Regions from separate parts of the Oceanobacillus sp. FSL K6-0118 genome, predicted to be linked through region 4. Evidence: riboswitches for the same ligand, from Rfam matches in the RefSeq annotation. Region 4 holds a riboswitch; each other region holds the start of a gene.
What was found. Region 4 has a riboswitch for S-adenosylmethionine ahead of MHI02_RS08255 (methionine biosynthesis PLP-dependent protein). Riboswitches for the same ligand answer to the same signal wherever they lie in the genome.

Region 1: linked by a shared signal. The riboswitch ahead of MHI02_RS17915 (cyclase family protein) and the one ahead of MHI02_RS08255 (methionine biosynthesis PLP-dependent protein) in region 4 are both predicted to bind S-adenosylmethionine.
Region 2: linked by a shared signal. The riboswitch ahead of MHI02_RS03915 (acyl-CoA dehydrogenase family protein) and the one ahead of MHI02_RS08255 (methionine biosynthesis PLP-dependent protein) in region 4 are both predicted to bind S-adenosylmethionine.
Region 3: linked by a shared signal. The riboswitch ahead of MHI02_RS10555 (YezD family protein) and the one ahead of MHI02_RS08255 (methionine biosynthesis PLP-dependent protein) in region 4 are both predicted to bind S-adenosylmethionine.

Annotation. Positions count from the first base shown of each region.
Region 1 covers NZ_JBBOVR010000003.1:22,790-30,961, reverse strand. The annotation lists gene MHI02_RS17930 (FAD-dependent oxidoreductase) at 1-630, shown strand, start outside; gene MHI02_RS17925 (arginase family protein) at 795-1,598, shown strand; gene MHI02_RS17920 (5-methyltetrahydropteroyltriglutamate--homocysteine S-methyltransferase) at 1,769-2,872, opposite strand; gene MHI02_RS17915 (cyclase family protein) at 2,884-3,657, opposite strand; SAM riboswitch class I at 3,749-3,850, opposite strand; gene MHI02_RS17910 (FadR/GntR family transcriptional regulator) at 4,018-4,689, shown strand; gene MHI02_RS17905 (CynX/NimT family MFS transporter) at 4,924-6,180, shown strand; gene MHI02_RS17900 (substrate-binding domain-containing protein) at 6,345-7,301, shown strand; gene MHI02_RS17895 (HAMP domain-containing protein) at 7,323-8,108, shown strand; gene MHI02_RS17890 (methyl-accepting chemotaxis protein) at 8,135-8,172, shown strand, end outside.
Region 2 covers NZ_JBBOVR010000001.1:734,940-743,111, forward strand. The annotation lists gene MHI02_RS03900 (multicopper oxidase family protein) at 723-2,279, opposite strand; gene MHI02_RS03905 (2,3-butanediol dehydrogenase) at 2,574-3,623, opposite strand; gene MHI02_RS03910 (hypothetical protein) at 3,914-4,084, shown strand; gene MHI02_RS03915 (acyl-CoA dehydrogenase family protein) at 4,312-5,496, opposite strand; SAM riboswitch class I at 5,786-5,892, opposite strand; gene MHI02_RS03920 (LysR family transcriptional regulator) at 6,057-6,929, opposite strand; gene MHI02_RS03925 (DMT family transporter) at 7,074-8,045, shown strand.
Region 3 covers NZ_JBBOVR010000001.1:2,052,666-2,060,837, reverse strand. The annotation lists gene MHI02_RS10565 (ABC transporter ATP-binding protein) at 1-454, opposite strand, end outside; gene MHI02_RS10560 (efflux RND transporter periplasmic adaptor subunit) at 429-1,697, opposite strand; gene MHI02_RS10555 (YezD family protein) at 2,014-2,160, opposite strand; SAM riboswitch class I at 2,508-2,610, opposite strand; gene ptsG (glucose-specific PTS transporter subunit IIBC) at 2,859-4,916, opposite strand; gene glcT (glucose PTS transporter transcription antiterminator GlcT) at 5,094-5,939, opposite strand; gene MHI02_RS10540 (ribonuclease J) at 6,231-7,832, opposite strand.
Region 4 covers NZ_JBBOVR010000001.1:1,593,203-1,601,374, forward strand. The annotation lists gene MHI02_RS08225 (catalase) at 1-186, shown strand, start outside; gene tnpA (IS200/IS605 family transposase) at 351-749, shown strand; gene MHI02_RS08235 (transposase) at 761-1,873, shown strand; gene MHI02_RS08240 (MFS transporter) at 2,284-3,441, shown strand; gene MHI02_RS08245 (hypothetical protein) at 3,457-3,849, shown strand; gene MHI02_RS08250 (hypothetical protein) at 3,929-4,117, shown strand; gene MHI02_RS08255 (methionine biosynthesis PLP-dependent protein) at 4,309-5,424, opposite strand; SAM riboswitch class I at 5,624-5,725, opposite strand; gene MHI02_RS08260 (biotin transporter BioY) at 6,130-6,708, shown strand; gene bioB (biotin synthase BioB) at 6,756-7,754, shown strand; gene MHI02_RS08270 (small multi-drug export protein) at 7,923-8,172, shown strand, end outside.

The sequences.
Region 1 (8,172 bases), on a different contig from region 4:
GAATTATTTAAAGGTCAAATCGATATGCTAGGAAATGGTGCCATTATCGTTGATGAATATATGCAAACAAGTGTAAAAGACGTGTATGCTGCGGGTGATTGCTGTGCCGTATATTATAATGCAACAAAACAGCCAGCTTATATCCCATTAGCTACCAACGCGGTAAGAATGGGTACGCTTGTAGCCCATAATCTTGTCACACCAGTATTAGCACATCCCGGAACACAAGGTACATCAGGTTTGAAAATATATGACCATAACATTGCGTCAACAGGTTTAACCGAAAGTGCTGCAACGTTAGCGGGATTATCTGTCGACAGTGCGTATATAGAAGATCAGTATCGGCCAGAATTTATGCCGGAAAATGCATTGATTCAATTAAAACTAGTCTACGAAATAGAAACACATCGCATTGTTGGTGCTCAAGTAATTTCTGATGCTGACTTTACCCAAGCGATTAACACAATAAGCGTTGGTATTGCAAACAACATGACCATTGAACAACTAGCATTAACTGATTTCTTTTTCCAACCTCATTATAATAAGCCAGTAAACTATTTGAATCAGGTAGCATTAGAAGCCATGGCGAAGGAAAGCAAAAAGGTTAATAAAGAAACTGTACCTGCTTAATCCGCAAATGAGCCGGAGGGGCCTATCCCTCCGGCTCATTTGAGCAATTCTAGCATTTTAAGAAGATAAAAATGTTATAATAAAACAATAGAAGTTTCCTTATTACATATTAGTCTATAAGTGAAAAAGTAAACAAAGTAAATTTAAGAAGGAGGAAAATCAAAATGGATAGTAGTGTGGCCTTATTAAATTTTGATGGGTCCTATAAAAAGCAAACATTTTATCAAACTTATCCTTATGAATGGATAGAACTTGAGTCGATGGAAAATACAAGTTTATTATGCGAAAAAGAAACGCTTAAGGATATTTCTAATAAAATAATCGGTCAAAAACGAAGCACAATCTATTTCTTAGGTAGTGGAAACTATCATTATGTGTCTCATGTATTACAATCCAATATAAAGAAACCGTACAGTTTAATTTTATTTGATCATCACACAGACACGCTTCCTAGCCCAAGCAATGACTTGATTTCTTGCGGATCCTGGGTCCTAGATTCCCTGAATACTCTCCCCATGTTAAAGAAAGTATGTATGATTGGTGTGAGTGAAGATGCTCCCAATCACATCCCCAACTCTATTCATAATAAAGTAAAATTTTTAACAGAAGACTCTCTTCAATCAAATCTTGCTATTATCATAAAATCTATTTTAAATTATATACCGACGGATTCTGTATACATTAGTATCGACAAAGATGTACTACATCCAGAAGATGCTTTAACTGGATGGGATCACGGAACGATGCGACTAAAACAAATGCTGAAAATGCTACAAGTGCTCTTCCGAAACAAAGATGTCATCGGGCTTGATATTTGTGGGGAATACCCGGTAACCCCGACGAGTGAGAATCAAAGAGAAATCCGGACCATCATCGGAAAAAACAATCATACAAATGATATTCTTCTTAGATATGTTAAAAGATGGATGTATCGCAAGTCTAATTTTCAACAAATGTTGCATGCATGAATTTTTAATTGAAATTGGTTTCTGCAGCCGAAGTCCGCGCCAAGCACTACTAAGTAACTTAGCTGGATAACAGAATTTAATAGGGGTAGTCGACGAAATAGCTGACTACCCCTATTGTATAGAAAAGGAGGTATTTTATTTTATCCTAACGTTTCCTGCATGAGGATCACTTACCCCCAAATTTCTTTAGAAATATCCACAATATATTTCAGCTTCGCCCATTGTTCTTCTTCGGTTAAAATATTTCCGTGATGGGTAGAAGCGAATCCGCATTGTGGGCTAATGCATAGATTTTCTAATGGAACATATTGAGAGGCCTCTTTCACTCGTGCAATAATATTTTCCTTATCTTCCAGTTCGCCATGCTTCGATGTGAATACTCCTAAAACCACTCTTGGACCATCATTTGGAATGTATGCTAGTGGTTGGAAGTCCCCTGAACGGTCATCGTCATATTCTAGGAAAAATCCATCTACCTTTTCATTGGCAAATAAGGTTGGAGCGATTTTCGCATAACTACCTTCAAATGCCCATTTTGAACGATAATTTCCACGGCAAAGATGAGTGGTTACCGTTAAATCCTCTGGTTTATCTTCCAATACCCCATTAGCGACACGTAATGCTAGGTCAATTAATTTTTCTCTAGAATATCCGCTATCATTAAATGGAATTTCTGGTGCATTTAATCCAGCAATATATACATCATCTAATTGAAGATAACGACAACCCGCATTATAAAAGGCTCTGATCGCATCACGGTATGTTTGAATAATATCATTCGCATATTCTTCAATATCTGGATAGATTTCTAGGTTACGGATACCAGCGTTGAAAAATTGGTTTGGACTTGGAATGGTTTGTTTGGCAATTGCACGATCCCCAACAATTTCTTTAAAAAGAGAAAAGTCTTTCAAATGTGGGTGTTCCGGGTTAAAGGAAACCTTACCTACGACTCGGACATCATATCTTTCTGTTTCTTCTCCTTTAAAGGCAAACCCGCTTTCAGGAACATAGCCTTCCACCCCATTTAAATGCTCCATAAAATCTGTATGCCAAAATCTACGTCGAATTTCTCCGTCAGTAACTGCCTGTAGGCCAACCTCAATTTGCTTATCAACAGATTGTTTAATTTCTTCTGTTTCTATTTTGTATAACTCGCTAGCTGTAATATTGCCAGCTTGGAAATCCTTTCTTGCTTGATGGATTCTTTCTGGACGTAATAAACTTCCTACATGATCTGCTCTAAATGGTGCTTTTACTAGAGTTTTTGTCATTTTTATCTCTCCTATATTTTCATTATTTTTTCAGGTAAAATAGCAAAAGAACGAACGGGGAACCCAGTTGCTTTCTCGGGTTTTGGACTAATACTGAAGATAACAGCACCTTTTGCAGGTACTTTATCTAAATTCGTTAATAACTCAATTTGATACGTATCTTGTTCAAGGACATAATATTCCCCAATTAGTGACCCGTTTTTTCGAACATCAATTGCTGCGTCTGTATCAAATGTTTCATGTCCAACGGCATTAATACTCCTTTCTTCAAACAAAAATTGGAGTGCAGCAATTCCCCATCCTGGTGTATGACTATTGCCATCTGCATCTTTGTTTTCAAAAGCTTCTTTGTTCGGCCAACCTTTACTCCAATCTGTTCTAAGTGCAACAAAGGTACCTGCTTCTATTTTTCCATGCTCTTTTTCAAACTCTAAAATATCATCGACTGAAAGAACAAAATCATTATTTTCCTCGGCCTCTTTTGATTTATCAATGACAACGAGTGGGAGGACAAGTTCTTTTAATTCAAGGTCTTCCAAGTAACGCCTGTCCCCTGGAACGAAATGAATTGGTGCATCAATATGTGTTCCATATTGTCCAGGAAATTTAAATCGTTGCGCAAAAAATCCATCATCATGTGTAAAAAGTGTTGTAATTTCTGCATCTTCAAATGCTGCAAAATGTGGAGAATCTGGACCGAATGTATGCGTCAAATCCACCCATTGTTTCCTTTTAAGTAATTCAATCGCATTTAAAAGTTCATTTTCTGTTTTTGTTAAAGACATGAAACCACCTCCATTAAATAACTTTTAAAAACAAAAAAATCTCTTCTTAAAGATAAGAAGAGATTTACTACACAGATAATCGAAGTTACTCTTCTTATCTCTAAGCTTATTGCTTCTGGAATTGGCACAGTACTTTTACAAGTCCGCTGCCGAGGCTTCCAAGGGCCAGTCCCTCCACCTCTCTGGATAAGAAATATTAAGAATATTAAATTGATTGAATCAACTATATACGATTTGAAAATGGATGTCAAGGGTTAAATTAGATTCAGTGGGATTTTTCTCGGTTCCATTTACAATACATGTTGGCTATGATAAAATATCCAATATCCCAATCATCCTACAAATTTGGAGTGTGGAAAAATGCTAAAAAAGACAAACAGGGTATCCTTAGTGGATCAAGTGGTTTCCCAAATAGAGTATCTAATTGAAAGCGAGAAGTGGCCCATTGGTGAAAAGTTGCCACCAGAAATGGAACTTATGGAGGAATTTGGTGTTAGTCGTAATACGTTAAGAGAGGCTATTCACGCTTTGGTGCATGCGGGCTTATTGGAAACAAAACAAGGAAGCGGGACGATTGTTCGTTCGTCAAGCGCTTTGGAAGCTGCCTTCAATCGCCATATCGAAAAATCCAATTTAATCGATACGCTAGAAGTACGACTAGCACTAGAGCGGGAGGCAGCTGAGATGGCCGCCAAACATAGAACGGAGGAAGCTTTAGCGGAAATTGAAGTATGTATGGCGCAATGTCAGGCGGCAGCCAAAAAAGACGACATAGAAGAATTCGTTATAGCGGATATTACATTTCATAAAGCTATTGTAAAAGCGAGCAATAATCAATTATTGCAGGATTTATATGAGTATATGACAGACCCTTTATATTCCTCCATTCATGACATCATGATCATGGACATACCATTCGATTATGACAAGGAAATTCACCACGAACTAGTCCGAGCAATTCGGGAACAGGATGTCGAAGGGGCTAGAAAATATGTGAATGAATATATTCATGCGTTTAAAGAACGATTGTAGGGCATTTATCTCACCTAAATGGGCAGTAAGACTCCCACCTCAATCTTCTGGGGAACAAAGGAAGTAAGTGGGAGATCAACTGCCCGTAAAGATCCATAAGTGCGACTAACTGCTATCACGGCCAAAAGAGCAAGCAACTGTAAAAGAAATGTCCGTGATGCCAACAGTCGGGAATGAAGGACCCCCCATTGATGGAAGTCTTCTTTATTTAATAAAAGTAATGGAGGTAAGGCTTTGAATAAAAACATTTCAACATCCTTAGAAAATACACAAGAACGAAATAAAACTTGGCTATTATTCATCGGTATTATTTTAATTGGTGCGAATTTACGGGCTCCTTTAACATCTGTGGGATCATTAATATCCTATATTCGCGATGATTTAGGCATCAGTAATGGGTTAGCCGGAACGATTACAACTTTACCCTTACTGGCATTTGCCCTTCTTTCCCCATTTGCTCCGAAAATAGCAAATCGGATCGGAATGGAATGGACTATTTTTATTTCTTTAATTCTTTTAATTTGTGGGATAATCGTACGGTCTTTATTTGGTTCCGTCGCCCTGTTTGTCGGAACGATGATTATTGGAATAGCAATCGCTTTTGGCAATGTGTTATTACCCGGATTTATCAAAATGAATTTTCCTTTAAAAATCGGGATAATGACGGGGGTATACGCCGTTTTTATGAACCTTTTTGGTGCTTTGGCTTCCGGTTTAAGCGTACCTATTTCATCAGTTGGAAATATCGGATGGAAAGGATCGCTCATCTTTTGGGGAATTATTTCTTTCATTGCATTGCTCGTGTGGATTCCACAACTAGGAAAACAAAAACAGCGTGAATCACTGCAAGCAGCTGAAAGCCCATCGAAAAAAGGTAATTCAATCTGGAAATCACCTTTAGCATGGAACATTACCCTGTTTATGGGATTACAATCATTGATTTTCTATACACTGATTACTTGGTTGCCTGAAATATTGCAGGCTAATGGGTATAGCGCTAGTGCTGCTGGCTGGATGTTGTTTTTGATGCAGTTTGCCATCATTCCAATAACCTTTATCATCCCTGTTATTGCAGAAAAAATGACTAATCAAAAGGTTTTATCGGTCATCACAGCTATTTTATTTGCCGCTGGAATCGCTGGATTATTACTGACAAGTAGTAATTTCTTCTTGGTTATTTCGGTTATTCTAATCGGTATTGCAGGCGGAAGTGCCTTTAGCTTGTCCATGATGTTTTTCAGTCTTCGTACGAGTGATGGGAAACAGGCAGCGGAAATGTCCGGTATGGCCCAATCGTTCGGCTACCTTTTAGCAGCAATCGGACCTACATTGTTCGGTATGCTCCACGATATAACGAACAGTTGGCAAGTTCCACTAATCATGCTCATTGTTGCTTCAATCATTATTTTAATTACTGGAATCCAATCTGGGGAAAATAAAGTGATTGCGGACACACAATCACCGAATACTACCTCGGAGCATGTAGGATAAAAAGTGCCAGAGAGACAGGTTTATTGTCCCTCTGGCTTTTTTGCGGTCACATAGCTATAAGGTTCTGTTCCTCCCAGGATCTTGTAATTTGTTGAAAATTACATTAATATTACTATTGAACTAGTACAAAATATCTAAATTATACATACATAGGAGTGAGAGTGATGGGGTGGAAGAAAATGAGCTTTTCTATTATTTTTCTTTTAACAGTTTTGATATCAGGTTGTAGTGCGGCCGAAGATGTATCGACAGAAAAAGAAGAAAATCAAAATGACAAGATCGTGATAGGGGTTGCTCATGCTAATTATGAGGACACGTTCCTTAATTTATTGTTAGATGGGGTCAAAGAATATGTAGATGAACATTCCAATGAAATGAAAGCGGAATACATAGATGCCGAGAATGATTCCAATAAGCAAATTGAGCAGGCTGAAAAGTTCATTGAGCAAGGAGTAGATGCGATTATGCTTATTCCTGTAGATGTTATTGCGGCGGAATTAATTTTAGAAAAAGCGGAAAGGGCAGATATTCCGATTGTACTCATGAATCGTTCTAGTTTGGAAACGGAAAGTGTATTCATCGGTTCGGATGATGTATCTTTCGGATTCATGCAAATGGAAAGGGTTGCACAGATTTTAAAAGGAAAAGGGAATATTGCTATTATTAATGGTCCAATGGGCCAAGAATCTCAAGTAAACCGGACTAAGGGAAATAAACAGGTCATCGAAAAACATAAAGGGATGAAGGTTGTGTCAGAAGGTACTGCAAACTGGAATCAAGATGAAGCAAAAAGTCTTATGAAAACATGGATTGAATCTGATATTAAAATAGATGCCGTTGTTGCTAATAATGATGAAATGGCGATTGGGGCTATAGAAGCTGCTGAGGAAGCCGGGATTCGTGATGAAATCATTTTTGCGGGAATTGACGGGACTCCAGATGGCCTCCAATATATCGAGTCAAAAAAATTAGCAGTATCTGTTTTGCAAGATGCAAAAGAGCAGGGACAAACGGGGATGAGTACTGCTTTTCGTATGGCTAAAGGAGAAACAGTAGCGAAAGAACCGATTTATATTCCAGCAGAACTAATCGTGAAAGATAATGTAGCCAAGTATAAATAAAGGCTCAGCGGGGGTAGGCATATGAGAAAAAGTGAAAAAGAAAAGAATAAGTTTTTTTCCATCAATAAAAAAATAGTCTTGAGTTTTTTAGTAATAGGGATCGTGTTTTTTAGTGCCTCGGCTATTTACTTTACTCAATTGAAAGCGGTAGAGAAGTCTAATTTAGAAATCATGAATCGGCATGTAACCATTTTGGAACATATTGATGAAATCCAAATTCAAGCAAAGAGTCAAATTGACCTTTTGCGTGCGTTCTTTTTATCTGGGAATGCTGATTTAGTAGCTGAAATGGAAGAAGCCAATCAGAATGTACAGGAGATGATTAATACTTCAAGGGAACTTGTGAATACTCAAGATGAAAAGGATAGTCTACGCAAAATAGAAATCATGAATAAGTTGTTTCTAGATGCTGCGACTGTAGCAATTCCGTATCAAGATAGTAATTCCCAAGTAAAATTAATTTCCTCATTAGCGGACATTCCGAGTACAATGGCTACTAAAATGGTAGATGAGTCGAAAATATTAGCCGAATCTACTAATAAAGAAATTGAAGTAGCCATTCATGATAATAAGGAAAAGGTTCAGCAAACTTTTATTCTATTAATCATTTCGGCCGTTGTTTCATTGGGGTTGTTAGTAGTGATAGGGATGTCGGTATCGCGATTGATTGTGAAGCCAATTGTGCAAGTCTCGAATATGGCCCGTGAAATTGCAAATGGAAATCTTAGGGGTGAAAAAATAGAGATAAAAAATAATGATGAAATCGGTGACCTTTCTAGTTCCTTTAATTTAATGAACAAGTATTAAGTGAAAAATCTAATGAAGTCGGAGAAATAACGACTATTATTGCCAAAATTTCGGAACAAACGAA
Region 2 (8,172 bases), 860 kb from region 4:
CCTCATTTATTTAGTATTGTACATTCACTATAACTTAAATTATAAGGTGTTTGCCAACTGAGCGAACTGGAAAGTGAAAAGTTATTGGTCTAAGGAATTTGATATTGAATGGCTAAAAGAGGAAATGAAAAATTAATTGTAAATATTTCATAAGTTAAATCAATTTATGGAAAACTTTTTACTTTTAGCTAGCCCCAAGCTTTAATGATATTTTGGGATTGAAACTACTAAAATACCTCGTATTTAATAGATTCCCCGCTTCATCAACTAATGCGGGGAATCTTGTTTGGATTCATGATCGTTCCTTCTGTACATAGTTATCGGCATTCACTTATGAGATATCAGCAGCTCGCATACGGTATATCAGTAATCATCTCAAGATATCAGCACCCGCTTACGAGATATCAGTAATCATCTCAAGATATCAGCACCCGCTTACGAGGTATCAGTAATCATCTCAAGATATCAGCACCCGCTTACGAGATATCAGTAATCATCTCAAGATATCAGCAGCCCGCTTACGAGATATCAGTAATCATCTCAAGATATCAGCACACACTTACGGGATATCAGTAATCATCTCAAGATATCAGCACACACTTACGAGATATCAGCAATCATCTCAAGATATCAGCACTCACTTAAGGAATATCAGCATTCATACAGACAACTTATCACCAACCATTAAATCCACTTCCACTATTAAACAAGGTCACCTAAGTTTAGTCCCTCTCATCACTTTTATCTGATTCAATAACCGTAAATGGACGCATCATCTCATAATCTTCGTGCTCTAAAATGTGACAATGCCATACATAATCCCCTGTATATGGAGCGAATCTTATAATAACACGGGTTATTTCTGCTGAATGTGCTGCTACGGTATCTTTCCAACCTCGTTCATTTGGCTCTGGTGGTTTTGCTTCCCCTGTATAAACAATTTGCCCATTCGACTGATAAAGATTGAGATCGAAAGGACGGCGGTCTAAAATTTGAAATTGAATTAAATGGATATGAATGGGATGGGTGAAATTAGTAATGTTCATAAGAGACCAAATTTCTGTCGTTCCTAATAGTGGCAATTCTGTCACAGGGTCTATCCACCTTTTATTGTTAAGGAGAAGTAATGGTCTTCCCCATTCATCTGTTGTTCCGTTTAATTTTAATGTTCTAATTGCCGTAATTTTATTGCCTTTTAAGGAGGGGATAGATGCTAGATGCTTTGGAATACGATGTCGATCATCTTCTGAAAGAGGCAAACGTACCCTAAATTGCATGATGTCATCTGTTTCGTCTTCCGGATCAGCATTTGGACCTAAATCATTCTTTAAAGTGATTGTTTCTCCCCTATATTTTGAAAAGTCAATAATAACATCAATACGTTCTGCAGGCTCTATGGATATCTTTTCAATTTCTATCGTTTTTGAGAGTAATCCTCCATCTGTACCGATTTGATAAAAAGGCTGTTCAGAGTCGAGGTACAATTGATAGGCACGGGTATTTGAAGCATTTAAGATACGTAGCCGATATTTTCTTGGCTCAACCTCCAAATATGGCCATACTTTTCCATTTACAACAATTTTATCACCAAGAAAGAATGGTGTAATCGAGGGGGATGGTAAATTTTCTGGTGGGTTATTGGGTTGAATAGGGTAAAAGAGTGAACCATCATTCTGAAAAGAACGATCTTGAATGATGAGTGGGATTTCGTATTTTCCTGCGGGTAATGAGAAGGATTGCTCTTTCCTGTCTCGAATAATATACATACCCGCTAGTCCTGCATAAACATTTAGTCTTGTAATACCCATCGCATGGTCGTGATACCATAATGCAGCTGCCCGTTGGTGATTTGGGTATTCATAGACTTTCCTTTTAAAAAAAGGCCCCACCTCTTCAAATCCATTTGTGAACCACGCTTCCGGGTAACCATCACTATCAGAAGTGGTTTCACTACCATGCAAATGAGTTACGGTTCGGACTTCCGGTAAATTGCCTCCAAGTTCATGAAAGATAGATTGATCAATGGGAAGTAGATGTTTTTGTGGGAGATTGTTGATCCATTTGACTTGAATAGGATCATTTCGCTGAACCTCGAATGTAGGTCCTGGAAACTGGCCATTATACCCCCACAAACGAGTCGGTGGTAAGTCTCGATGTAGTTTTTGACTGAACTCTTCCATGGTTACTTCATAATAAGCACCGCTTTTATCCTTGTTAACAGGCTGTAATGTTTCAGGGATAGGAAGTGAATCAACAAATTTGGTAAGCTTAGGACTCATTTTACTATCTCCTTTCTAGTCTCCTATATCAGATTATGATAAGTGCCCCGAAATGGAATAGGCATATATAATCGGTTAACAAAGATACAGGGAATTAGATTCGACTTAAGGAAACTGGGAAAGAGGTATAAATCAAAACGCTAACTCAAATCGCATTTCGAGGTTGCCTGTCCACAGGAAAATATAAAATTTTTCTCTAACAATTTATTTAAAAAAACAACAAGATTCATCGTATCAGCCGACACGATGAATCTTGTTGTTTATACGTTATGAGTCCAATTGTTTTAGGATACTTTATTTTTCACCGCTTAATTCTACTAGAATTTTAGCTTGTGATTTATCATTTGTTAATGCTTCAAATCCCTTTTCAACAATGTCATCTAATTGAATTTGATCTGTAATAATTCCTTGTGGTTTCAATTGTCCAGTTCCCATTAAATCTACTGTTTGTTGGAAACTTGTTGGTGTGTAAGCGATAGATGATGTTACTTTCACACCTGTATTGGTTAAATGCATTGGATTCCAATCAATAGAACGGGCAAAAATGGATACGATGACCATGGTACCACGTGCTTTGGTTGCATCAATAGCTTGTTTGAAAGTTGGTGCGACCCCAGCAGCCTCAAAGCTAACATCAACGCCATCAGGCACTATTGCTTTAATGGCTTGTACAGGATCTGTTTCTCCAGAATTGATAATGTGAGTTGCCCCTAATTCTTTTGCTTTTTGCAAACGAGTTTCTGATAAGTCTAAAGCAATAATCTTACTTGCACCAGCTGCTTTTGCGGCAATAATGGTTAGCAACCCGATTGGACCAGCACCAAAAACGGCTACCGTGTCACCAAACCGCATGTCTCCTTCTTTAATCGCTTGCACTGCAACAGCTGTCGGTTCAACAAGTGCTCCATCTTGCAATGTTAGGGTTTTAGGTAGGGTATAGACAGCACTTTCTGGAACATTTACATAGGAAGCAAATCCCCCATCACCATGCAATCCAATAAAGCTAAATCCATCATACGGGTCTAAATCTTCCGGTTTGTTGCCAAAGGTTAAGGTAGGATTGATCACTACACGGTCCCCTTTTTTATAATTGGTAACATCTGATCCTACAGCTTCCACAACACCAGCAAATTCATGTCCCATTGTTAATGGCGCTTTTTCACCAGTCAAAGGATCATTTTCTTCAGTTGGGATGAATACAGGTCCTTCTTCATATTCATGTAAATCGCTACCGCAAATACCTGCCCATGCAACTCTAACCTGAATTTCATCTGATTGGAGTGCTTTCGGTTCCACATTTTCTACACGAATATCTTTTTTTCCATACCAAACTGCTGCTTTCATTTTAAAACCCCCTAAATAATCTAAGTGCATGTTAAAAAGGATTACTATCTTTCTACAACTCTATTATACCAATTTACTCACTATTTCACAAGTGAAAAACCATTTTTTGGAAAGTGTGAGAATAAAATATTCCCAATTATGGGGATCTGGTTAATCGCACGCTGTAAAGATTTGTATAAGTGCCACTAACCATCGACTTCTATAAACGGGGACTTTCCTCAGCCCCGGAACTATTTTTTGATTCGTAAAGTAATGGAACCGGAATGACTAATAAAAAAGCGGTCCGTGTCATGAAAAAAATTTCAAAATGGATGAATGAAAAAAATTACAGCAAGGATGATTATCAAGATTATTTTGAAGAAGTAATAGATTTATCAAAAGTTGGAAAGCATGCTCAGCTAATCCATCAACAAATTTTTCAGATTTACAATACGAAGATATCATCAATAGTTCCTTTTTAGTAAATGAGATAGAGAGAGGGAAGTTATGGCTAGAAGATGATTTTGATGGTACTGAGGTGATAGGTCCAGTCCTAGTTACAAAGGGAATTTCTGATTTATGTCAGGAAGGTTGAAGAATAAATATGGAAATCGGTAAAACGTCTAAAGGCTGGTATATTTTAAGGTGTGGAAATGTGTATCGTTATTAAAAGGTGGTATAGCGTCATCCTAATACCACCTCATCAAAATTATATATATGTGGTAACTTTGTTCTTAAACAATTGAAAGTCCGTGATAGATTTCTTTGCAAGCTGCATCATGATCATATCATCCATCGGGGGATTATGTAGACCGGCTCGAACATCGCGATAATAACGTTGTAGAGGGCTTTTCTTAGATAAACCTCGTGCACCAACTACCCTCATGGCTAAATCAACTATTTTTATTGCCTTATCCACAACAGATACTTTGGCTGCGTTAATATCTATTGCCATCTTTTGGCGAACTGCTTGACCACTTTCGTCCCATTTTCTTGATATACTGTATAGAAAATTCTCTGCTTCTAACAGATAAAGCTCTATTTCGCCTAATTTTTGCTTCACGTTCGGTAATTCTGAAATAGTTCCTTTAATACTGTTCGGAGAGTAGGTAGTGGCGAATTTCACCGCTTCTTCCTGTGCTGCTTTAGCAATCCCCAAATAACATGCCGGTATATGTAATATCCACGATGCAGGTTGATTATTGGAGTCTTCACGGTATTCTACTAAGTCATCATCATTCACTTGAACATTTTCTAAAATAAGATCATGACTACCAGTTCCACGCATGGCGATGGAATCCCATGTTTCGTCGATGGTTACTCCTGTAATGTCACGTTTGATGAGAAAATGGCCAATTTTATCTGAACCTTCAATGGAAGCAGCAACTACAAAATAATGTAGTGCAGGTGCTAAGGTTGTAAATGTCTTTCTGCCATTAATCTTCCATCCAGAAGCATTTTTTACGGCAATTGTTTCTGGTTTGCCTCCACGTTGAGGACTTCCAGTTGCAGGTTCCGTAATCGCATGGTTAATTAGTGCGCCATTAGTAATAACATCCTCCGCAAAATCTGTATATTTTTCTTTCTCCCAGCTATTATTTTCCCCATTATGTTTCGTAAGTCCCATATGCCAGCCAATAGCCAGTGCTGTTGAACCATCAGCTTTAGCGATTGTTTCTTGGTATTTTAACATTTCCGTTAAAGTGATTCCGGGTCCCTCGTATTCTTTTGGAATCGTAAGTGTGTGATAAGCAATTTTCTTTAAATCCTCTATATTTTCGAATGGAAAACTTGCTTCATTGTCATGTTTGCTTGCACGTTCTTTAAAAGGCTCCACTGTTTGTTGCAGAAGATTCTTTCTCTTTTCAAATGAATAAAGTTCTGTAAGTTTCAATTATATTCCCTCCGATATATTGTATCCTGAAATCTTGCACGCGGGCGCTGATACTGCGTGAAGTATCCTGATATTTTGCTCACGAGTGCTGACATCTCCATGGTGTTTACTGATATCTTACACACGAGTACTGATATCTCCGTGGTGTTTACCGATATCCTAAACACGAGTACTGATATCCCGTGTTTAAGATTCATAATGAAATGGTTTACTGCTGAATAGGAAAAGCCCTCGTCTCAAGAAGATGAGAGGAGGGCAGAAATGGACATCATTCCGGGCGACCTATATTTACTCATCTCTAGAATACTAAGTATTCTTCTGAAATTAGCACCATACAAAAATTTGCTGGTTGCTGAGACTTCATAGGGTCAGTCCCTCCGCCTCTCTTGATAAGAATCCTGATATGTTTACTTGGTATAATTGTAAGTATATATAGTAGATAAGTCAATGTTTTTTTTAAAAGTGCACCTAATCCAATACTTATTTGTGGTTAGTTTGGGATATTTATAAGTTGCGACTAACTGTGGGGCCTGAAGGAAAACCCCACTGATGGAGGTCTTCTATATAGGTGTTATTGGTGCTTGTTTATTTGTTTCAATCGTTTCGATAAATGTTTTGATTGTTGAAGTTAAGAAGGTATCAGCCCTTCTTATAAAGACTGTTTTAATCTTACTATATTGATCTGGGAGGGTATGACATCGGATGAGCCCATTTTTTTCATAATGGGTGGTTGCTGACCTTGGAACAAATGTAACGCCAAGTCCTACGACAACGCTACGAAGGATGGTTTCTAATGTACCGAATTCCATTACCTTTTTTGGAGTAATGTTTTGGTCTCTATACCAGGCTTCTAAGCGTGCTCGGTATCCACAGCCTTCACTAAAGCATAAGAACGGTTCTGCTTTTAAATCTTCTAACGTAGATGTACGATTATCTGAAATTAAAACAAGCTCCTCTTGAAATACTTCATGTGATATAAGATCGGGGTGAAATTCGGATTCTGTCACGAAAGCTCCGTCCAATTTATGATTTAACACTTTTTCTTCTAATGTTTCTGTAACTCCGGTAACTACCGATAAATCAACATTTTTATATTTCTTTATATAGTTTGATAAAATTTGTGGTAAATGAATGACGGTTTCGACGGTACCGATTTCTAATTTTCCAGACGGCTCCTTTTTACTTTGAACGGCTTTCTTCATTTCATTCGTTAACAATAAAATTTGGTTACAATAATTCAATAACTTTTTTCCTTCTGGTGTTAGACTCATCCCACGCCGATGTCGGTTAAATAAAGGGGTATTCAATTCCGTTTCAAGTTTATGAATCCTCGACGTAATATTCGATTGCACATAGCTGAACTCTTTGGCTGCCGCTGTAATCGTTCCTTTTTCGGCTACTTTCTGAAAAATCTCTAAGTCCTTAAACTCCACTATTTTGCCCCTTTCCTATTTTCGTATTTTAATTGTATGATATCACGATTAATGATGGAAATCATTATTATTATTCATTTTACAAGATAACAAAAATCATAGAATATGAGAGTAGATCATTTAGTTGAAGGGAGCAAAGGGGAATTGAAAAATAGTGTGTTGTTAGGGGCTTTTTTGTGTTTTATTTCTGCAGTTTCATGGGGTGCAATGTTTCCTGTAGCACATGGAGCTTTCCAATATATGGATCCTTTCTATTTTACAATCATTCGTTATGTATCTGTTACGATTATTTTGGTACCAATACTATGGTGGAAAGAAGGAAAAAAGGCTTTTCGATTGGAAGGAAAAGGTCTTCCATTATGGTTTTTTGGCACAATGGCGTTTACGGTTTATAATCTTTTTATCTTTTGGGGGGAGGATTTATTAGGTGAATCAGGTATAATGGTAGCATCCATTATGGAATCATTGATGCCGATGATATCCATTGTGATTGTTTGGATGCTCTCTAGAAAGAGTCCCCATCGATTCACTTTATTATGTGTGCTACTGTCATTTATTGGTGCAGTATTAGTAATTACGAAAGGGGATATTCGATCCTTTCTTGGTGTAACAAGTGATTTTGTCCCATCCATAATTATTTTCATTGCAGTAATTGGTTGGGTCGTTTACACGATGGGTGGAAAGGAATTTAGCGGTTGGTCTGCTTTACGATACTCCACGTTAAGCTGTTTACTTGGAACGGTCACAGCGACTCTTATTGTCGTAATGGCGACGTTATCTGGGTATATATCCTTTCCATCGGGGGAAGCTGTGATATCAGCAAGCCCACATTTATTGTTTATGATTATATACCCTGGTGTCATTGCGCTAGTTGGCTGGAACATTGGTGTGAGTATACTATCACCATTAAATTCGTTGTTGTTCATTAACTTTGTTCCCGTTACAACACTCATCATTTCGGCATTTCAAGGTAATCAAATAACGATGTTCGATATTCTTGGTACGGTCTTTATCATCGTTTCCCTCGTGTCCAATAATATATTTATAAGGATGTTACAAAAGAAAAAATCAAATCGGCACGTTCAAACTAATTTGCGGGAAAGTTTATCTAACTAATGAACAAATTCCTTTTTCAAAAAAGCGTTTTGGAACAAAGTATGTACTTTGCTCTGAAGCGTTTTTTGTTATTTCCACCCCAAGTCTTCTGAGAAACACAGTTTTCTCATTTGAAACTTTTCTTCCA
Region 3 (8,172 bases), 460 kb from region 4:
TGGCAGCACGCTGTCTCTGTCCACCTGATAATTGCGGAGGTCTGAATGAGGCTCTATCTTCCAATCCTACCTTTTTTAGAGCATCCATTGCTCTTTCTTTTCGCTCCTTTTTCTTCAACCCACTATAAATTAATGGTAGTTCCACATTTTGCAAAGCAGTTAAGCGTGGCAATAAATGGAATGATTGAAAAACAAAACCGATAAATTGATTACGAATTTCTGCTAACTTATTTGCATGTCCAGTTAACATATTCATCGATTCTAACTCATAATCTCCTGAACTTGGAAGGTCAAGACAACCTAAAATATTCATTAACGTTGATTTCCCTGAACCAGATGGTCCCATTATTGCAAGGAACTCTCCTTCCTCAACGTCTAAACTAATTCGCTTTAGAATCGGAATCTCTTCCTTACCCAAATTGTAAGATTTACTCAAATTCTTCAAACGTATCATTGTCAATGATCTCAACCTTCTTTCCTTCTTTTACGGAAGGATCCGGATATACAATATAATCTTCTAGTGTTAATCCTGATGGAACTTCAACAAAAAAACCATCATCCATTACATTCATTTCTACAACTTGCTTATACGTTTCGTTCGTCTCCGTATCGACAGCCCATACATACGGTTCTTCTTCGTCCTGCACAATATAATCAATCGGAATAACAATGGTATCACCTGCTGATTCACCTTCAGCTCCTACCGGTTCTAGATTAACGTGAAAACCAATTTCAAGACCTTCATGTTCTTCTAATAATACAGTAAATGGATATTTAGAGGTTTGGGGATTACCTTCCTCATAATATTCGTCCACATTTTCTTCGTCATTACCTACAGGAAGCTTCCCTATCTCTACAATTCTACCAATCCATTCACCATCAGTTCCATTTTTCGTTGTAATACGAACTTCATCGTCAACAGCAATTGTGTCGAGTAATAGTTCATTTACTTCACTTTTTATTAAGTAAGCTCCCGTCTTAACTATCGTGATTAGCGGACCAGGGCTTCCACCTTCTTGTCCATACGGAGCCCCTTCTATTAAATCCTGATTAATGGATTGGACAACCCCTGAACCTTTACTAACAACAATTGGGGAATCTACTTTCTTCTTCAATGCATCAAGCTCGTTTTGGATTTGCCCTGCTTGTAGGTTATTCACTCTTAAATCAAAATTTACTTGCTCTAGTTCGGATTCCAATGACGCTTTATCGTCTACCCCTTCTTCCCCAATTTCTTCCGAGGTTTTTACATTACTAGAAGCTCCTTTGATACTCTTTTCCAACTGTTCTTTTTGTTTTTTCAAGTGGTTAATTTCCACATATGCCATTTCTAACTCTACTTGTTTTTGATCCTTTTCCACCGTTAAATCATCTGTCAATTCATATTCAAATAGTTTAGTGCCCTCTTTTACTTCTTCTCCCTCTGAAACAAAAATTTCCTTAACCGTACCTTTCTCCGGATCAGGGAATACCTTTTCCATCTTTTCTGCCTCTACCTTACCGGAAAAAGCAGTATATAAAGACATATCTTCGTTCATCTCCATTAGAAGTTCTACTTTTTCCCCATACGGTTCGAACTCCTCATTACCAAAAGCAGCAATTGCTGAACGCTGTAACAAGAATAAACCAGTTCCCCCTGAAAGCAGAAGTATTACAACACCAATACTCACCCAAATCCAAATTTTTTTCTTCGACATATCTTTCTCCCTATCTTGTAATATTTTTGTAAAAAAATCGTAATACTGATAACAATATTATAGTATCTAACCAAAATTTGGCAATATACTTTTTGAACTTTACTAAAAATTTTACAAATATCTACATGGTATTCTAAGGTAGCGCGGAGCCACGGTGTCTCATATCTCCTAAAATAATTTTTAGAAATAGTAAAAAAAGAGGGATTTACACTACAACGAAAAAACACTTAGTAAACATAGATAAATTCAATGTTTACTAAGTGCCTATATATACTCTTCCCAGCTGCCCCATAGCCCCTTCACAACATCAAGTACCTTAAGAACGATTTTTCGTTAAGGAAAAGCGTTTTTTCTCGGTTGTGTCTATTTGAGTAATCTTTCCATCATGGACTGTAATAACTACTGATCCATATTCTAATTCTTTTAATGCAGTTAAAATATGATTGAGTTGTACATCATCAATCTTATCCAAACTGTTTTCCCCCTTTTTCAAGAAATGTCATGAGAAATAAAAAAGACTTCCATTAGTGGGGTTTTCCTTCATCCTCCACTGATAGTTAGTTGCACTTATCCGACCTTTACGTGCATGATCTCCCACCTACCTTCTTTGTTCCCTGGAAGTTTAAGGTGGGAGTCTTGCTGCTCGTTTAGGTGGGATAAATAGCATAATCATTAAACTTCTGTTTTCTTCTATTACTTGATTTCCTAAATGAAGAGCTTAAACATTGCATGCCTTTGGTAGCCCAATCAGCATGAAAAAACCCAATTCTAAAGAAGAAAAAGGGTGAAACAACAAGGTTCACTTTGCTCTTCTTATCTATCAAGTTAAATACTTGCTGGAATTGGCACAGTTCTTATTAAGTCTGTTGCCGAGGCTTCGTTGGGCCAGTCCCTCCACCTCTCTAGATAAGTTACTATTCCTAGCGGTTTAATTGTATTTATTAGTTTACATAGTATTTTTTGAAATGTCAATCACCTTTTAAACTAATTTTCTTATTTTATGGCTTCAGGTTAATTGGAGCCTGTAACAAAGTGGTAATTGTTAAATGAATATATTTTTTAAATCCCTTTTTCTTCCAATATAAGACAAGACGGTTTCTACAGAATACACTCTATAGAAACCGTCTTTGTTAATAGGAATGGGATCCTGTTCATCCCAATTTATTCTTCAATTTTTATAATGTTTTCTTCTTCTCGTTCGACATTTCTTTGTTTCTCAATAACCACTTTTTCCCCGGCTTTAAGGTTTGTAAATACGATTGGTGTAATTGTTGATTTCGCATGATCACCAATATATTGTAGATCCGCTTTTAATAGAGGTTGTCCAGCTTTTACCACATCTCCCTCTTTTATTAACATTTCAAAGCCTTCCCCATGAAGATTCACGGTATCAAGCCCGACATGAATGAGAATTTCTCGCCCACCCTCGGATTTAATCCCAAGTGCATGTTTGGTAGGGAATGCATTAAGAATGGTTCCATTAACAGGTGATACAATCAATCCTTCCTCTGGCTTCATTGCAAATCCATCACCCATCATTTTTCCAGCAAATACTTGGTCTGGAACCTCTGTGATCGGAACAATCTCTCCTTTAATCGGAGCAATAATATCTTCATCGATTATTTCATTTTGTAGTGCTTCTGGATTCACTTCCTCGATTTGTTGTTTTAATTCTGACTCTTGATTTACCTCTTTTGCCGGACGAGGTTTTTTCCCAGACATAATATCTTGCATTTGTCCTTTAATAATTTCTGAACGTGGACCAAAGATAGCCTGAATATTATTGCCAACTTCAAGGACACCAGCAGCCCCTAAATCTTTTAATCCATCTTTATCAACCGATTGAATATCATGGACAGAAACACGGAGTCTTGTGATACATGCATCCAAGTGAGTAATATTTTCTTGTCCACCCATCGCCTCTAAAACATCAAAAGCCAAATCTCCAGCATTACCTTTTGATTCTGCTTTTTCATCTTCAACTGCTTCACGACCAGGAGTCATTAGATTAAATTTCTTGATGAAAAATCTAAACAAGATGTAATAAATGACCGCAAATCCGATACCAACTAAAATAGCAAGCCACCAAGGCTCTTTGCCTGGTAAGATTCCGAATAAAGCAAAGTCGATAAATCCTCCAGAGAAGGTATATCCAATGTTTACGCTTAAGAACGTCATAATCATAAATGATAGTCCATCTAAGAAAGCATGGAGTAGGAATAATAATGGTGATACAAACATAAACGAAAACTCAAGTGGTTCCGTAATACCAGTTAGGAATGATGTTAGTGCACCTGATGCAAGTAATCCTGCAACTAACTTTTTCCGCTCAGGTCTTGCCGTATGGTACATCGCAAGTGCGGCAGCAGGAAGACCAAACATCATAATGGGATATTCCCCAGCCATGAAATTACCCGCTGTAATGTCAACGTTATCACGTAATTGCGCGAAAAATATCGTCATATCTCCACGAACTGTATCACCTGCAGCAGTTACATACGAACCAAATTCATACCAAAATGGCGCGTGAAAAATATGATGTAAACCAAATGGAATAAGTAGTCGTTTAATAAAACCAAATAAAAATACACCAAAATAGGTTCCTTCTTCGATTAACCAATAGGACGCGCTATTCATTGCATTTTGCACAGGTGGCCATACGAATAATAGAATTAAACCAGCAATAAATGAAAAGACAGCCGTTGCAATGGGTACAAACCGCTTTCCGGCAAAGAATCCTAAGAAAGATGGCATCTCAATATTATGGTATCGATTATAAGAAAATGCTGCGATCAAACCAACGATAATACCGCCAAATACACCAGTTTGCAATGTCGGGATTCCTAATACACTTGCAAAGCTGGGATCGGCATCAATCATCTCTGGTGTCACACCAAGCCAGGATCCCATCACCTGGTTTAGTACTAAGTAACCAACCAAAGCAGCAAGAGCAGCAGCCCCATCACTAGCAAGGCCGATCGCTACTCCGACAGCAAAAATTAAAGCTAAGTTACTAAAAATAATATTACCTGCATCTTCCATCACAGTTGCAACAAGTTGAATCCAATCTGCATGTAAGAATGGCAAGTATTCAAGCATGGTTTCCTGTTGCGCCGCATTACCAAAACCAAGTAATAGTCCCGCAGCTGGAAGTAAAGCAACTGGAAGCATTAGTGCTTTTCCAATCTTCTGTAAAACACCAAAAGCTTGTTTAAACATAAAACACCCTCCTCTTTTTGTTTGAACTTATTTCTCTACAGCAACCCAAACTATTTTGCAAATAAAAAAGGCATGAATAGAGTATGGGAAAATAAGCGATAGGGTTAGTTTTACCCAATCTCTCTTTCCTCATTAATCTCTACTCATGCCTGATCGAATCAGTTACACGTAATGAAATTATGAATTCTTTTTTACAAGTAAACGCTGCAGATGCATGGTTAAATAAACCGCTTCCGCATCATAAACAGGTTTTTTTAAGGTTTGCTGTATGATTTTAATAAGCTTCCATGCAAGATTATAGCACACTGGATATTCGCTTTTCAATAGGTTAGCTAATTTTGTTGGTTCTTCCATTTTTTCTCCTTTTAACACACGTTCAATCGTATAGCGAACATGTCTAATTAGACGGAAAAAATCAATACTTTCGCGGTCTATATTAATATCCAGTTGTTCCTCAATGGTTTCCACTATTTGCGAAATTAAATTAGAATACGTACTAAGCTCTGATAATGATTTATCGGTTATTGCACTATGGACATGTAAAGCAATAAATCCGATTTCTCCCTCAGGCAGATGAATGTCGAGTGTATGGTTCATATAATCGACCACCTCTGCAGCTATTTCATATTCAAAAGGATACAAGGCTTTCGTTTCTGCTAGAAATGGATTTTTTATTTCCATTCCTCGATGAAGACGGGTAAGCGCAAACAGAATATGATCGGTCAAAGCAACATGCACCTTTTCTTTTAGTAGTACGTTAGATTTACGTTTAATCATTTCTGTTGCAGTGATAATAGCCTCAAGAATGGATTCATCCATATTAGGAAGTAACTTTAAATAGTTCTCCTGCTCTACTTTATTTCGTAACACAAATAGTTTTTCTACCGTTTCTTCTTTTATGACATCCTCTTTCTTTTTATTAAATCCAATACCTTTTCCAATTAAAACGACTTCTTCTTTATTTTCATTTAAAGCAATAATGACATTATTATTCAAAGCCTTAGAAACTATGTATCTCAAAATTGTCTTCTCCCTTTATTAGCCAATGCTCTTGATGATAATTAAACTTACGTCAATATCACAACAACATTATACCATTGTGCATGTTAAGAACTAAAGTGAAAGCGCTCAACACTGTTTGCTGATTAATCACAAAATGATTTGCTTACATAAAGGAGACTTCCATCAGTGGGGGTCTTACTGCCTATTTAGGAGGGATAAAAAATAAATCAATACTTCGGTGTTACCCGAAGCATTGATTAGAAAGATGGTCCCTTAACTGATTGACATATAGAAAAGACATCATACATTTTATTAAATTTCAATCAAAATAGGAATAATCATTGGTTCTTTTTTCGTTTTCTCTTTTACATACTTCCAAACTAATTTCTTAATCTGTTTCTTTTTCGCATTCCATGAATATCGATTGGCCTCATGAAGCTCTTCAATAGTATCTCTAATAATCTGGTTGATTCCTTTTCTTATTTCTGAGAAATGATCATCTAGGAATCCTCGAGAAACTATTTCAGGTTCTGCAAGCATTTCCCCTTCTGCTTTACTCATCGGAAGAATGATCATGAGCATTCCATCTTCTGAAATTCGCTTACGATCCTGTAATACAAATTTCATCATTCCTTCATCTATCCCATCGACATATGTACTGCCCACTGGTATAGATCTTGAACTACGAGCAATGGAGTTTTCCATATCTACAACATCGCCATTTTTTAAAATAAATATATTTTCTGCATCAACACCAACAGATTCAGCGAGCATTTGATGATGGTGTAGCATACGATATTCCCCATGGATTGGAATAAAATACGTTGGTTTCATAAGTGTCAACATAAGCTTTAAGTCTTCTTGATAGCCATGTCCAGAAACATGCACTCCTGAACTACTTCCAGATCCATAAATGACATTAGCTCCTAGTTGATATAAGTTATCTACAATGCTGGTGACATTCTTTTCATTTCCGGGAATTGGGCCTGCGGCAAAGATGACGGTATCTTCCGCAAGAATTTCTACACCGCGAAAATTACCTGTTGAAAGGCGACTAAGTGCAGCCATTGGTTCTCCCTGACTACCTGTACAAAGAATCGTCACCATTTCCGGGGCGAATTCATTGATTTCATCCGCTTCAATTAACATACCTTTGGGAATATTTACATAACCTCTTTCCCTTGCAACCCTTACGACATTTACCATGGAACGACCAAGCAAGGCAATTTTTCGATTCGTTTTTTGCGAGGCATGGACAACCTGCTGAATACGACTGACATTGGAAGCAAAAGTAGAAACAATCACTTTTCTTTTAGCTTTCATAAACATACTTTCCAAATTTTCACCGACCATTTGCTCTGATGGAGTATATCCGCCGCGCTCCGCGTTCGTACTTTCGGATAGAAGTAGCAGAACTCCTTTGCTCCCAATCTCCGCCATTTTGTGAATCTCCGGACGTTCCCGATTAGCAGGGGTCAAATCAAACTTAAAGTCTCCCGTATGTACGATTCTACCTTCAGGCGTATCAAACACAATTCCTAAACAATCCGGGATACTGTGATTTACTTTAAAAAAGTTGATAGTCATCTCACCAATTTCGACCTTTGAATCTGAGTTAATTTCATAAAGTTTGCTTTCTCTTAAAATTCTATGTTCTTTTAATTTAAGTTCGATGATTCCAAGTGTGAATCTTGTGGCATAAACAGGTACATTCATTTTTTTCAAGAAGAAAGGGATGCCGCCAATATGATCTTCATGTCCATGTGTGACAATCAAAGCTCTTACCTTTTCTTGGTTCTCTATAAGATAAGACATATCAGGGATAATGAGATCAATTCCTAATAAACTTTCATCTGGGAATTTATTTCCGCAATCGATGACTACGATATCATTTCCATATTCAATAGCGTACATATTTTTCCCAATTTCATTTAAGCCGCCAAGGGCAAAGACTGATATGTTTTTTTCGTCTGTTCTCAATTGAATACTCTCCTGCTTTATATAATAATATAGTATGCCCTGTTGATTTATTATTAAATCATCTTATTAAATACAGTTGATAAATTTAATGATTCTTTAACGATCAAAAACAACCTAAATCCTTTTCCTTATATTTTCACAAATCCCTATCAATCTAGGTTCATTTCATGTTAAGTTATATTAGGAATAAAAAGATTTAAACCGTTGAGACCGCTAATTTTTCTAGATATCACAATAGATGTAGTTTCATTTCTAATGAATAATAAAAAGATAG
Region 4 (8,172 bases):
TTTATTGATAAAGCTTTTTCTCATTATAAGCCGATTGGGGCAACTCACGAAGGTATTAAATGGTTTGAGGTAAATCACTTTGTTGGAAATCCTGGTGTCGTGGTAGGGAATGATATGAGAAAGTTTTCAAAGGAATTTAAAGAGGCAATAGCGGCTCACCGTCATTGGAATCGTTCTGTTGTTTAACGCACTTCCGAAAGAAGTCTCCCTCTTCAAGCGTGTGAAGGGCGTAGCCCAATGATAAGGGGGAGATGAATTTCGGTTGGGCGACAGCCCCAAGGCTTTTTCTTTTGCCTTTATTGTTCATTAAGGTATAATCAGTCTTATAAAACATAAGGATTGATATAAAAATGAAATTAGATAGTAATAACCATTCAGTGTTCTCGATGTATTATCATCTTGTGTTAGTCGTGAAGTATCGTAGAAAAGTAATAGATGATACCATTTCAGATTATGCCAAAGATAAATTTGTGACATTGAGTGAAAGGTATAATATTACATTAGTTGAATGGAACCACGATATGGACCATATTCATATTTTGTTCAAAGCACAACCTAACAGTGAATTATCGAAATTCATCAATGCCTATAAAAGTGCCAGTTCAAGACTTATCAAGAAGGATTTTCCTCATGTTCGTAAAAAATTATGGAAAGAAATGTTTTGGTCAAGAAGTTTTTGTTTGTTGACGACTGGTGGTTCACCAATTGAAGTGGTGAAAAAATATATTGAAAATCAAGGGATAAAGTGAGGTGATTTGATATGGCTAAACAAAATAAAGCGTACAAGTTTAGATTGTATCCAACAGATGAACAGGCTTTGATCATACGCAAAACGTTTGGATGTGTCCGTTTTGTCTACAACAAGATGTTAGCTGAACGTAAAGAGACTTATGAGTTATTAAAAGAGGATAAAGATGCCTTAAAAAAGGTGAAGAACCCTACTCCTGCCAAATACAAGAAAGAGTACGAATGGCTAAAGGAGGTAGATTCATTAGCGTTAGCGAACGCACAACTAAATTTGGATAAGGCATATAAAGCATTCTTCAAGGGAAATGCCAAATTCCCGAAATTCAAAAGTAAACGACACAGGCAAAGCTACACAACAAATGTTGTAAACGGTAATATTCAGTTATTGGATAGTCATATCAAATTACCTAAACTAAAAATGGTCAAAATCAAGCAACATAGAAAGATACCATCAGAATACAAAATCAAATCTTGTACCCTATCTATGACCTCATCAGGAAAATACTATATTTCTATTCTTACAGAGTACGAGAAGGAGATAGAAAGCAAAGAAATTGAAAAAGTAGTCGGGTTAGATTTTGTGATGGATGGGTTGTTTGTCGATAGCGAGGGTGAGAAAGCCAATTACCCTAAGTTTTATCGACAAATGCTTGATAAATTAGCAATGGAACAACGTAAACTTTCGCGTAAAAAGAAAGGCTCTTCTAATTGGAATAAACAACGTATTCAAGTAGCTAAAATCGGGGAGAAGGTCGCCAATCAACGGAAGAACTTTCTTCATCATAAGTCGAAAGAACTAGTAACTAACTATGATGCTGTTGTGATTGAAGATTTAGACATGAAGGGGATGTCACAAGCACTAAAGTTTGGTAAAAGTGTCGCTGATAATGGGTGGGGGATGTTTACTTCTTTCTTACACTACAAATTAAAAGAACAAGGGAAACGACTTGTCAAAATAGATAAATGGTTCCCCTCTACAAAAACCTGCTCGAAATGTGGGGCAGTAAAAGAAATCAAATTATCAGAACGCACTTATCAATGTGCATGTGGACTAAACCTTGATAGGGATTACAATTCAGCACTCAATATCAAAAAAGAAGGCATTCGATTGTTAGAAAGTGCCTGATAAAAAAATAAACTCTTGGAACAAGAGGGTTAGCTTGGTCAAATTCGTCAGCTACCAAAAGTGGCGATTACCCAAGAAGCCCCCACTTCAAGCAACCCGTAAGGATGGTAAGAGGGGGTAGTTCACTGAGTTTAGAATTATATGTTAATCATAAACGTTTAAGGAGAAGGCACCATCATTGTTGGATTCAATCCAACTATGGGTGGTGCATTTTCTATTTAGCGGGAAGGAAATCTTTCCCGTCTAGAGCTTCGATTACTCGTTCTACCGTAAAGATTTGAATAAGTGCATTTAAGGTATATGTCTATAAAGCTTGGCAAATACCAGTTTTTCAAAAAAATGAAATGTTAGATTCTGAAAAGCTCGTCTAATTTTTTATCACCCGCATACAATATTTTGAGGTGAAAAAATTGAGAGAAGCGCAGGTAGACAAATTACATATCTTATTAGTGATGTTCTTCATTAGTTTAATCATGAGTATCCAATCTCCAATTTTCACTCCTTATGCAGCGATGGTAGGTGCGTCAGGTGTATTAATTGGTATTATGCTTAGTGTTTCACAGTTGGCAAATTTAACTGGAAATTTGATTGCTGGTCCTTTGGTTGATCGGTTTGGAAAGCGAATTTTTATTACTCTGCCTTTACTTGTGTCTGGCATTTTGTTCATCGCCCATGGTGTTGTTGGTGATACGGTTAGCTTGTTAATGCTTAGGGCCATGAATGGATTTTCGTTAGCGTTTTTAATTCCAGCAGCAATGGCATTACTTTCGGGATATGCCAAAAATAGTGTACAGCAAGGAAAAAACATGGCAATTAATGGAATACTAGGAACGATTGCTAGTATCGTAGCTCCTGTAATCGGAGGACAACTAGGTGTGTCGATAGGGTATGCCAATACGTATTTCGTAATAGGTTCTGGATTAATTTTAACCTCTATCTATACGATGAAATTTATAAATGAAAGACAAATTGTTATGATGAAAAGGAACTCAAAAACAGTTTTGAGTCTGTGGGATGTTTTAACTACACCGGGTCTTCAGGTTGTATTTTTGACTGGATTTGCGGTGATGTATATTCATGGGGTCCTTATTTATGAAATTCCTTACTTAACGGTAGAAAAAGGTTTATCTACTGCGGTTACTGGACAATTATTTAGTTATTTTGGTATTGGAACGTTTATATCCTTATCATTGCTTTTTATTAATAGGTTCGACCCTGTGAAGCGGTTGATCCTCGGGTTATTTGGAATGTGTATAAGTTTGTTTGCACTATTTAATTCTCTTCTATCATTAAGCATATTGGTTTTCCTTATTGGTGTCTTTTTTGGAATTATGATGCCGGCGATGGCTACTGCATTAACGGATGTTGTTTCAAGTGAAGGGCATGGGAGAGCTTTTGGCGTTATGTCAGCAGTTTATTCGTTAGGGATGATTTTCAGTACCTTTTTTACAGGTATTATTCGTAGCTTTATTTCACCTTATTTTATTGCATTTTTGATAGGAATGGTTGTTTTGACACTGATTGGTTATTCAAAACTGCAATCTCCAAGTCCAACGAAGTCTTATTAGGAAGGGGAAGGGAAAATGAAAAAAATACTTCTAGCTATTGGGGTTATAGCAATTCTTGGATTTGTTGCTTATTTAGAAAAACCTGAAAATAACTACCATGGTTTCGTTCCTGATTTACACGTCGATTCAACACCTACCATTCGCGAAGAAATCGAAAAGGAAATTGAGGAGGAATCCATTGAAGCTTATGCTCACTTGGAACAAGAAAGTACTCCTGCCATGTCAAGTGTGGAGCTTGAATTGGTAGATACTTATGAAGAGGATGGCTATATGGTTGAAAAATATCGGAAATATGAGGTGTATAGAAATGATGATGGTGTTATTGTGAAAAAAGAACCGACTTCAAACTATGAATTTTTAAAATATAAAATAGACGAATCGAGTGAGTCTATGGGAACACATAATTAAAACTGGCTAAGATAGATTGGCCAGTTTTTTGGTTAGAAAAGAAGAAATAGCATAAACTATAAAAAAGAAGGTGACTAAAGTGGAAGAAAATAAAGAAAAATATACGGTTGCAGGAACTGATATTGAAGAAGTAAAAAGAAAGAATGCGGAATCTGGACTATCCTATAATGAGGTAAAGGCATTACTAGCATCAACAGGAGGTCTAGAAACATCCGTTTACAGTAATACGGATGTAGAGGAAATTAAAAAGAAATTGAACTCTGATTAAAAAAGAATAAGTGATAGAAAGGGAGCCGATACATGCATTAGCGTTTGTTGGCTTCCTTTCAGTAGGTATGAATTACCTTGTTTTATTTATCCACCTAAACGGGCAGTAAGACTCCGATCTTAAGCTTTTGGGAAAGGTGGGAAATCATCAGTGGGGGATGAAAGAAACCCCACACCGATGGTTAGTCTTCTTTATACTTCCACCTTAGCTAAAATGGAAAATACCTGTTTTAAGTCTTGAATTAAATCTTCTGCTTTCTCAACTCCAACTGAAAAACGTAATAGTCGATTATCTACTCCTCGTTCTATGCGTTCTTCCAGTGGGATATCAGCATGAGTTTGAGTTGCTGGATAAGTAATAAAGCTTTCGACGCCACCAAGACTTTCCGCGAATGTAATAACTTGAAGATTTTGTAAAAATGTATCCACCCATTGGCTTTCTTGTAATTTGAAGGAAAGCATACCGCCTTTACCTGGATAATATACGTCACTAACCAAGGCTTCGTTCTTTAAATAAGAAACAATGCTTTTTGCATTTTCTACATGTTTATCCATCCGTAATGAAAGTGTTTTTAATCCTCTTATTAAGAGCCAACAATCAAAAGGTGAAAGGACAGCACCAGATGCATTATGGATGAAGGATAATTTTTCACAAATTTCATTGCCTTTTGCAACAACTAAACCAGCTAATACATCGTTATGTCCCCCGATATATTTTGTCGCACTGTGAACAACAATGTCTGCACCTAAGTCAAGAGGTCGCTGTAAGTAGGGGGTCATAAACGTATTGTCTACAATCAGTAAAAGATTGTGTTTTTTGGTGATAGCTGCAATCTGGGCAAGGTCAATTTCTTGCATTAATGGATTCGTTGGCGTTTCGAGAAATATGGCTTTTGTATTTTCGGTGATTAATTGCTCGATTTGCTGATTGTTTTCAAAATCGGTGTATGTCGTTTGAATATGGTATGTATCTGCGTAATGTTGAAGCAAGCGATAGGTACCACCGTAAATATCTTTAGGAACAATCAACTGATCCCCAGGTTTAAACAAAGAAAGAACGAGCTCGATTGCTGCCATGCCAGAACTACATGCAAATCCGCTATCTCCATTTTCTAGATCAGCAAAGCCCTCTTCCAATATGGTTCTTGTAGGATTTTTTGTTCGGCTGTAATCGAATCCAGTTGATTGGCCTAGTCCTTGATGTTGGTATGCCGTCGATAAATAAATAGGTGGATTGACAGCCCCCGTTGATTGATCACTCTTATTGCCTAATTGAACCAATCTCGTTTCTATACTTTTGTCTGACATTTTTTCATCTCCTTATAAATGAGTGGACCCTGCAAGGAAGCCCTATTGTTTCATCGTAGGATAATCAATAGTAATATTACGTTAATATTCGTTTGCTAATTACTATTTCCTGATCTTATTTTTCACATGAATCAAATGCTAAAATAAAACCCTCTTCCTATAGATAAGAAGAGGGTTGATGCACAATGGCTATTTTCTCTTCTTATCTACAAGCATGATGCTCCTGGAATTGGCACAGTTCTCTGTAAAGTCTGTTGCCGAGGCTTCAAAGGGCCAGTCCCTCCACCTCTCTGGATAAGAAATTTGGATATTCAGTTAAATATTAGACTACACGTATTCGTATTAATTGTCAATAAGAATTTTGGTAATTTTTTGTTTTTTACATAGAAGGTTTTTACATAGAATCATTCTTCATAAACATAATTTCCCTATTACACGGACAAAGTCATCATTTAGTAGGGAGGAAAAGTCCGTGACAAGAGTTCTCACGGACAAAGTTAGCACCCAGCGCAGTAAAAATGTCCGTGAAAAAGCTATCATGGACCAAATCACATTTCAATATCTATAAATGTTAGCAAAGGAAGTATATCTCGTTCGTCAACCCTATATAGTTAACGGTTGACAATTAGAAGAAAATAAAATATCATATTTTCAGAATATAAATTTAATAGAGTCCATTTTTATAGGTCTAGGGAGGAGATTTTTATGAAATTAAAAGCTGTCGATATTACGCTTGCGGGTCTGTTCGCTGCTCTTATGGCTATTGGCGCTAATATTACTGCATTTATCGTTATTGGAGGAGTTCCTATTACGTTAACTACTTTCTTTTGTATTTTGTCAGGTCTATTGCTTGGAAGTAGGTTAGGAGCTATTTCGATGACGGTATATGCCTTGGTTGGGTTAGCAGGGGCCCCTGTTTTAGCACAATTCTCGGGAGGGCCATCTTCGGTTATATCCCCTACGTTTGGATTTGTAGTATCTTATATCATTGTTGCGTATTTAGTAGGGAAAATAACGGAGAAGAGAGCTACAAAAGCAAATTTCGTATTTGCTTCCATAGTTGGTATGGCAATTAACTATGTATTTGGAACGACCTGGATGTACTTTGCATATCAATTATGGTTTGGTGCACCTGAAGGATTTAGCTATGCGGTGGCGTGGTTATGGATGTTAGCACCACTTCCAAAAGATATTATTTTAACTATATTGGCTGGCGGATTAGCATACCGGATTTATGGGAAAGTTTATAAATCTAGAAATTTAAGTAGTACAAAGACTGCTTAATGGTTTATTTGTAGAGAGATATTTTATAAGAGAAAGGGGTATGGGGAATGGTAAATGATTGGTTTGGAATGGCAGAACGTGTCATTATGGGGGAGGAAATTACAGACGAGGAAGCATTGTCCATTTTAGATAGTCGAGACGAGGAACTTTTGTTATTATTACAAGGCGCTTATAAAATAAGACATCATTATTATGGAAATAAAGTAAAATTGAACATGATTATTAACGCAAAATCTGGGCTTTGTCCAGAAAACTGTGGGTATTGTGCCCAGTCTTCTGTTTCGGAAGCACCTGTAGACAAATACACTTTTGTAAATGAATTATCATTACTAAGTGGTGCAGATCAAGCAACTAAATTAAATGCTGGAACATATTGTATCGTTGCAAGTGGTAGGGGACCGAGTAATCGTGAAGTGGATACTGTAGCTTCTGCAGTTAAAGAAATTAAGCAAAGATATGATTTAAAAGTTTGTGCTTGCATGGGTATATTGAAGCCTGAACAAGCAGAGAAATTAAAAGAAGCTGGTGTGGACCGTTATAATCATAATATCAATACATCTAAAGCGCATCATCCAAACATTACAACTTCTCATACGTATGACGATCGTGTAGATACAGTTGAAACTGCGAAAAGTGCAGGAATTTCTCCTTGCTCTGGTATTATTGTAGGGATGAAGGAATCAAAAGAAGATGTCATTGATATGGCAAGAAGTCTAAAGATTATCGATGCGGATTCCATTCCGGTTAACTTCTTACATGCAATTGATGGAACTCCATTAGAAGGAACAGAAGAACTGGATCCAAGATATTGCTTAAAAGTATTAGCATTGTTTCGTTATATGAATCCAATGAAGGAAATTCGTATTTCTGGTGGTAGAGAAGTAAACTTAAGGAGCTTGCAGCCATTAGGGTTATATGCAGCTAACTCTATTTTTGTTGGTGATTATTTAACAACAGAAGGCCAAGAAAGCACTGCTGATCATAAGATGATTGAAGATCTAGGTTTTGAAATTGATTATAATGAAGTACCTGAAAAACAAATATAAACAGTGATCAAACCTGTCTGGATAGACGGGTTTTTTAATTCCCTAAACTCTTGATAACCTAAATAAAGCAATTTTTAGAAAATAGGCTTGCTTTTCAATAAAACAGTGTTATAGTGTTTATATAGATATACACACCTTAACACTTAAATACATTGGGAGGAATTTTTTATGAAAGCACTTTGGGGATATGTATTAGTTTTTATTTTAGCAGCGGCACCATTTTTTGAAGCATATGGAGTGATTCCAATTGCCATTATTTCGGGATTGTCCATCGTACCCGTAATGATTATTGGGTTGGTTGGAAATTTGTTAACCGTATTACTTCTTATTATGTTCGTCAATCAGTTTAAAGCTTGGAGAAGTAAACGTAGAAAAGATAAGAAGCCAAAAGAAAGTAAACGATCCGCTAGAGCACAAA